Regions from separate parts of the Shewanella sp. cp20 genome, predicted to be linked through region 1. Evidence: riboswitches for the same ligand, from Rfam matches in the RefSeq annotation. Region 1 holds a riboswitch; the other holds the start of a gene.
What was found. Region 1 has a riboswitch for cobalamin ahead of DB48_RS01145 (ABC transporter ATP-binding protein). Riboswitches for the same ligand answer to the same signal wherever they lie in the genome.
Positions count from the first base shown of each region.

Region 2: another riboswitch for cobalamin. It lies ahead of DB48_RS02095 (TonB-dependent receptor); the one in region 1 lies ahead of DB48_RS01145 (ABC transporter ATP-binding protein).

Region 1 is NZ_JPII01000007.1:184,777-188,189, forward strand. It holds gene metH (methionine synthase) at 1-331, opposite strand, end outside; gene DB48_RS01140 (histidine phosphatase family protein) at 940-1,551, shown strand; cobalamin riboswitch at 1,603-1,783, shown strand; gene DB48_RS01145 (ABC transporter ATP-binding protein) at 1,943-2,818, shown strand; gene DB48_RS01150 (FecCD family ABC transporter permease) at 2,805-3,413, shown strand, end outside.
Region 2 is NZ_JPII01000008.1:11,264-14,676, reverse strand. It holds gene DB48_RS02095 (TonB-dependent receptor) at 1-1,749, opposite strand, end outside; cobalamin riboswitch at 1,849-2,065, opposite strand; gene DB48_RS02090 (DUF805 domain-containing protein) at 2,319-2,669, opposite strand; gene DB48_RS02085 (hypothetical protein) at 2,894-3,413, opposite strand, start outside.

The sequences.
Region 1 (3,413 bases):
CCTTCGACAGGTCCTGCATCTCATAGTCGGCCATGGCCACGCGGGTGGCGTTGAAGGTGTTGGTCTCTATGATATCGGCGCCGGCCAGCAGGTAATCCTTGTGGATCTGCTTGATCAGCTCGGGTTGGGTCAGTACCAGCAGGTCGTTGTTGCCCTTGAGATCGCAGGGCCACTGCTTGAAGCGCTCGCCGCGAAAGTCGGCCTCTTCGAGTTTGTGGTTCTGGATCATGGTGCCCATGGCGCCGTCGAGGATCAAAATTTCCTTATTGAGCCGCGCGCGGATCGCATCGTTAATCTGCCTTACGTTTCGAACGGGGGATTGGGTCGCCATAACTTTTACCTACTTCAACTGACCTGTGCCTAATCTGACTCTTCTTAAGGGCTCTGCCTGAGGGTCGACGTTTTATTTTACTTTTGGATGTATAAACGTATAGACGTCTATACTAATCGACTTATAATACTCAGGGCAAGTCAAAAGAGTATAGGGGAAGGTGCGAACAGGTCCCATGTGCTCTGCGCCGGCTTACAGACCTAGATGCAAGGCGTGGTTCGCAGCAAATGGCTCAAGTCCTTTGTAAGAAGCACAACATAGCAGATAGGCTTGTAAGCCACGCCCTTCGGGGCTTTCACAGCAACCGGCTCTCTGCGTTATCTGACTTGGACAGGCCCCGGCATGCCCTGCGTCAGACGCCTTGAACGCCAATTGCTGTGTAAGCCAGAGTACTATGACGACTTATTCGCAACTTCCCTAAGCTTAAATCTGGTTTTACTTCGAGGGAGACGGGGCGCTGGGTGTAAGGGTTAAGGCGCTGTGGTCTTATCCGAAAGCTTGATTATTTTGAAAGTTTTTCAATACCTTATTCATCTTTCATTGCCAAGCGAGTCTCCCTGGGCGTATGCTGATAACGACTCAACTTGAAAAGGTTTAATGCTGGGGTTATGACGCAAACGACACTCTATTTGATGCGCCACGGTGAATGCGAAGGCGGCAACCTGCTTCGCGGACACAGCGATCAACCGCTTACCGAGATAGGTTTCGCCCAGATGCAGCTGGCCTATGCCAAGCTGCCCGAGGCGGTAGACAGGGTGATCAGCTCGCCGCTGTCTCGCTGCCGGGTATTTGCCGAGCATCTGACCAGCAAGAATCAGGTCAAGGTGGCGCTGGACGCCGGATTGAAGGAGGTTTACTTCGGCCGCTGGGACGGTCAGCCGATTCCTGAGCTGCATGCAGACCATGGCGCCGAGCTCACCGCCTACTGGCAAGACCCTTGGGCCAATCCATTGCCCGAGGGCGAGCCCATGGCGGCGTTCGAACAGCGTGTCGACGAGGTGGTCGAGCAACTTGTGCACCAGCACAGCGGCGAGACGCTCTTGCTCATCACCCACGGTGGAGTGATTCGTCACCTGATGGCCAAGGCGCTCGGAGTCGAGCGCGCGGTGGGTTTCTATACCCGCTTGAGTCTGGATTACGCCAGCGTGGTCAAGGTAAGCCATTACCGCGATAAGACGGGAGAAAGTTTCTGGCGTCTGCACTGGCATGATGCCGAGTGAGTCCGGCCTTGTGTCGGCGGCAAAATTTAGCATAATAACCGGGCACAGGGACCGCCTGCGCCGGGAGTATGGTGTCGAGATCGCTAAGGCGAGAACTCGGACTTAATAGGGAATTGGGGAAGGCCGAGCGCCGCTAGCCCAAACTGTGCCCGCAACTGTGAGTGTGCCCGCCAACTGGTATTATCCTTTGGCCGCCACGAGTCAGGATACCTGCCTACTCTCTAACCACTATCTCAAGCGGGTGACTTGAGGGAAGCAAAAGATGAAGAATTCCTCGGGGCCGCAACAGGCCCAAGGGCGATGGCGCCTCGGCGTGAGTCGTTCGGAGGGCGTGTAGTTGAACGCCCGCACAGATCAAGATCCACTCCCCGCGCATGACCTTGGCGATGGCATAGGCGACGGCTTATATAATGGCTTAGACGCGAAGGTGGCGCTGTCGGTGCGCGACCTCGGCTGGTGCTGCGGCGAGCGCGCCATACTGTCCCAGGTGAACCTGGCGCTGCCCGAGGGCAAGATGCTGGGGATCATAGGCCCCAACGGCGCCGGTAAGTCCAGCCTGCTGCGTTGCCTCTATCGTTTTCTCACCCCGAGCCAGGGGGAGATCACTCTGTTTGGTCAGCCCATTGCCAGCCTGAGTGCCAGGGCCTTTGCCCGTGAGGTGGCCGTGGTGCTGCAGGATACGCCGCAACATTTCGATATGACAACGGCCCAGCTGGTGGCCCTCGGACTCACGCCTCACAAGCAGGCGTTCTCTCTGACGACCAAGGCTGACCGTCTAGCAGTGAGTCAGGCGCTGGAAACCGTAGGGCTTAAGGAGCGCGCCGGGCAGACCTATGCCTCCCTCTCCGGCGGCGAGAAGCAGCGGGCGCTTATCGCCCGCGCCATAGTGCAGCAGCCCAAGTTGCTGATCCTCGACGAACCCACCAACCACCTGGATATTCGTTATCAGATCCAGATCCTCGAGCTGCTCAAGACCTTGCGGATCACTGTGGTGATCTCGATTCACGACCTGAACCTCGCCAGCGCCCTGTGCGATCACCTGTTGCTGCTGGATCAGGGCCGGGCCGTGGCGCAGGGAAGCCCAAAGCAGGTGCTGAGCGAGGCGCAGATCGCCAAGGTGTTCGGCGTCTGCTGTCAGGTAGCGCCCCATCCTCAGCATGGTAACCCGCAGATCCACTATTTCTATGGCTATCACAACAGTCTGCCGGGTGCTCACCGAGATGACGAGCCTAGCGAGATAAAGGAGGCGACTCATGCTGAGCGCTAGTCTGAGTCAGGGCGGGCGATATGGCGCCTTGCAGCAACTGGCCTTCGTCTGTCTGGGGCTCTTGACCCTGGCGACCCCGGTGCTGGCGGTGAGTTTCGGCGCGGCGCAGATAGGCGTTGCCGAGGTGCTGGAGCTGCTGCTGGCCAAGCTGAGCGGCGCCGACCCCGGCGGCGTGACCGCGAGGATCATCATAGAGCTGCGTCTGCCACGCATCTTGCTGGCCTTTATCGCCGGGTTCGGCCTGGCCTTAGCGGGCGCCGTGTTACAGACGGTGACCCGCAACCCCTTAGCCGACCCCTATCTGTTTGGTATCTCCTCGGGCGCCTCGCTGGGAGCCGTGGTGGTGATCACCCTGCTGGGCGGCGCAACCGGTGCCCTGGCCAGCGTCGGCCTGCCGCTGGGGGCCTTCATCGGTGCCAGCCTGGCGGTGATGATGGTGCTGGCCCTGTGTGGGCGGGATCTGAACACTCAGATAGAGCGCATGCTGCTCTCTGGGGTGGCGATCTCCTTCCTGTTTGGGGCGCTTGCCAGTTTGATGCTCTATTTCTCCGGGCCGCAATCGGCCGCCTCTGTGCTGTTTTGGAGCCTGGGCAGT
Region 2 (3,413 bases), on a different contig from region 1:
GCCCTCCATGTAGCGCTCGCCCGTGTAGACCCCCTCGACGAAGAGCTGCAGGTGCTGGTACACATCATAGCTGACATAACCACGGCCACTGTTCTTGGCTACCCAGGAGAGCGCCTTGCCCTCGTTAACCCCTTCGGTGAACTCGGCATCGATATAGTTGTACTCGAGGCCGAGCTGAACATCCTGACTCACCTGCCAATCCCAATCGGCGCTCACACCATAGCGACGCGAAGCATCGGCGTTCACGTTGGCGCCGGGGAAACTACCACCAACGGGGGTCTCGGCGCTCGGGTCGAAGACGATCTCATCTTCGAGATCCAGACGATAGGCGCTCACGCGCAGGGTGTTTTGCTCGAGCAACAGATCCCAGCCCGCCTCGTAGCTGCGGCCGGTCTGCGGCTTGAGCCCCTGAATACTTGCCGGGGTGTAGGCCTGCTCATCCACCTTGGCGAAGCGGAAGTTGTCGTCGGCGCGCAGATAGAAGCGATGATGCTGGTTAGGGCGATAGTTGAGGCCGAGCTCGAAGGCATGGGCATCCTGATCCAGATCGATCCCATTTGGATAGGCACTGGCGTCCACCAGCTCATCGGTCACCTCAGCATAACGACCACCCACCACATAGCTGAAGCTCTCGGTGAGGGGCACGGTTGCCTGCAGATAGGCGCTGGCCAGCTTCTGCACATTGCTGCGACCGTTGCTAAATACCGACTCACCGTGGCTCAAATCCAGGCCGGTCACCAGCTTAAGCGGGCCATTATCCGTCTTGATGTTGGCAACTGCCTTAGGTTTAAACTCCAGCAGTGAGCGGGTATCGCGGCGGGTCGTATTCCAGGTACTCAGGCCTGTGATCAAGCTATCGCTGTAGTTAAGATCGGCGCCCAGCGACCAGGCCTCATTCAGCTGACGCTGATAGCCGGTGCGGGCCGCGGTAGTCATCTCATGCAGGTAGGCGTCATTAAAGAGATCACCCGCTTGTGTCGGATCCTCCTCGATCTGCTCCTCATTGAGTGCGGCAGCGAGTTCGCGATGGTTATCATAATGACTCACCTCAGCAAAGAACTGCTGCTGCACGTCGTCATACTGCAGGCGTCCCAGCACTGAGCTGGTCTCGCTGGCGTTGTGCTCGCGATAGTTATCGCTCTTGAGATGATTGGCCGCACCATAGAGACGCCAGTTGTCGTTGATCGCTACCGAACCGTCGGCCTTGGCTTCGAAGGTGTCGAAGCTACCGCCTGAAAGCTGCAGGCTGCCGCCGTTATCTTTAGGCGCCTTAGTGATGATGTTGATCACCCCGCCGACCGCCTGATCGCCATAGAGCACACCGGCGCTGCCAGACAATATCTCGACTCGCTCCACCTGATTGAGTCCGATGGCGCTGATGCTCGGCGCGGCAATATCGATATTGTTAAGACGGCGACCGTCGACAAGGATCAAGGTGTTGTTGGCGGCCTGACCTGCGCCGAAACCGCGCATGGCAAACACAGCGCCCGAGTTAGAGTCAGAGACCTGAATACCGCTCTGTCCCCGCAGCAACTCGGTGAGGTTGGTGGCGCCACTAAGCTCGATGGCGGCAGCGTCGATCACATTGACGTTGGCCGCGATGTTGATAGGGGTGTTTTCGCTGCGACCGATAACCGTGATGGTCTCATCCACAGGCCCTGGGGTGCCCGAAGTCGTCGCTAAGGCTGGGAAGCTCCCGGCCAGACAGGCGCCAAGCAGTAGCGCGATTTTACTAGGTTGTGTACCCATTTTCCTTTAACTCCTAAAAGGGAAACAGGGCAAGTCGTCACGACTGGGCGCAGTCCATCAAACCGCCTGGGTCGCATTTTGAGATCTGCCCGCCGAAATCTCAAAATCACCTTAAGGGCCGGTCTCCGGACTGAGGCTAAGTTCAAACGATGCGTTTAAACGACGAGCATAGATTTTTTTAACGCCATGATGTTAAAGGCATGGCGCACCCAGCTCTCACCTATCACCGTTGCGGGGGCAGTGCCAGACTCTCACTGGCTTCCCGATTATCCCGTGTCGTCTCGCGCCACAGGCACCACATAAGGTTGACTAAATTTGGTTATGCTCTGCCTTCGGCCCCGCGGCTTATTGTGCGGCGTTGAGGAGACGACTCTCCAGGCCCGGTGACAGAACGCGGGCATTATAGACGTCTACACGTATAAATGTCTAATACTCCCAGGCTCGGCCTCATCAGAATCTTCGCCAAGGGAGCAGGTTCACGCACTAAAGACAGCTTCACGCCCTAAAAACAATGAAGGAGGCCTAAGCCTCCTTCATCACATTATTGCGTCATCATATCACTAACGATATCAGGCCTCGGCTAATGCCTTAGGGTTGTCGCCATATTCGTTGCCTTCTACACTGTCCTGCACATAGAAGATAAGCAACACGATGGCGCCGATCAGCGGGATCAGGCCGATCAACTGCCACCAGCCCGAACGGCCAGTGTCATGCAGGCGTCTGGCTGACATGGAGATAGTTGGGATAAACATCACCAGCGCAAAGATGGTGCTCAACATATACAGACCGGTTGCGACATCGATAGCGGCCGTGACGGCGTAGAAGATGATGTAGAACAGGGTATACATCCAAAATTCTTTGCGACGCGCACGGCCGGTGAAATCAGCAAACTTCTTCAACGCACCAATAAAATATTCCATTATAGTTCCCTTTGTTTACGTAAATTAACCGAAAAACTCCAATAAAGAGGGGGCCATTCCTGAGCCCCCTATTGGATAGGCTTCATAATATATCAATAGTTTCAAAAATATAATTGAAATTTAATGACAATCTCGCTTCGCTCACAGACCATCCACTTGCATCTAAAAAAATCGCCCCCTTGTGCCGTGAGGCAAGTAGATCAACCTGCATCTAACGAGCGAGACTAACGCAGGCTCGCCATGTCGGCGATGCGCTCGATGGGCGGTGCTATCTTGAGCGAAGAGGTTGATAGCAAGGCCTCTCCCCGCGCCGATTGATGCAGCAGAAACAGATCTTCCTCACCGGCGATAACCGTGTAGTGGCCTATCTCGCCTACCGGCTTATCTATGCCCCGCTCACCCCTATGAGTATGGGGCATCTTGTCGCAGGTTAGCATGGCGCTATAGCTTGCCTTGCCACCTAGCTCGCTGGCGCCCAGTTTCTGATAATGCATCTCCCCTTCGCAGGTATTACGGTACTGCTCGGCGAAACCGTCGAGAAAGGCCTCTGGGTCGATACTGGCAGCCATGCCTTTAAATCCCTGCACACAATAGAGCGACGACCAGTGGGCCAGCATCTCCTTGGCGGGGACAAACTCGGCCGAAAACATATCGCCGTGCTGCTCGCTATAGGCTAGCCGCCAGTTAGCGGGGAAATACAGTCCAAGATTTTGCTTGAAAATGGTCAGCTGGCTGGCTTGTACC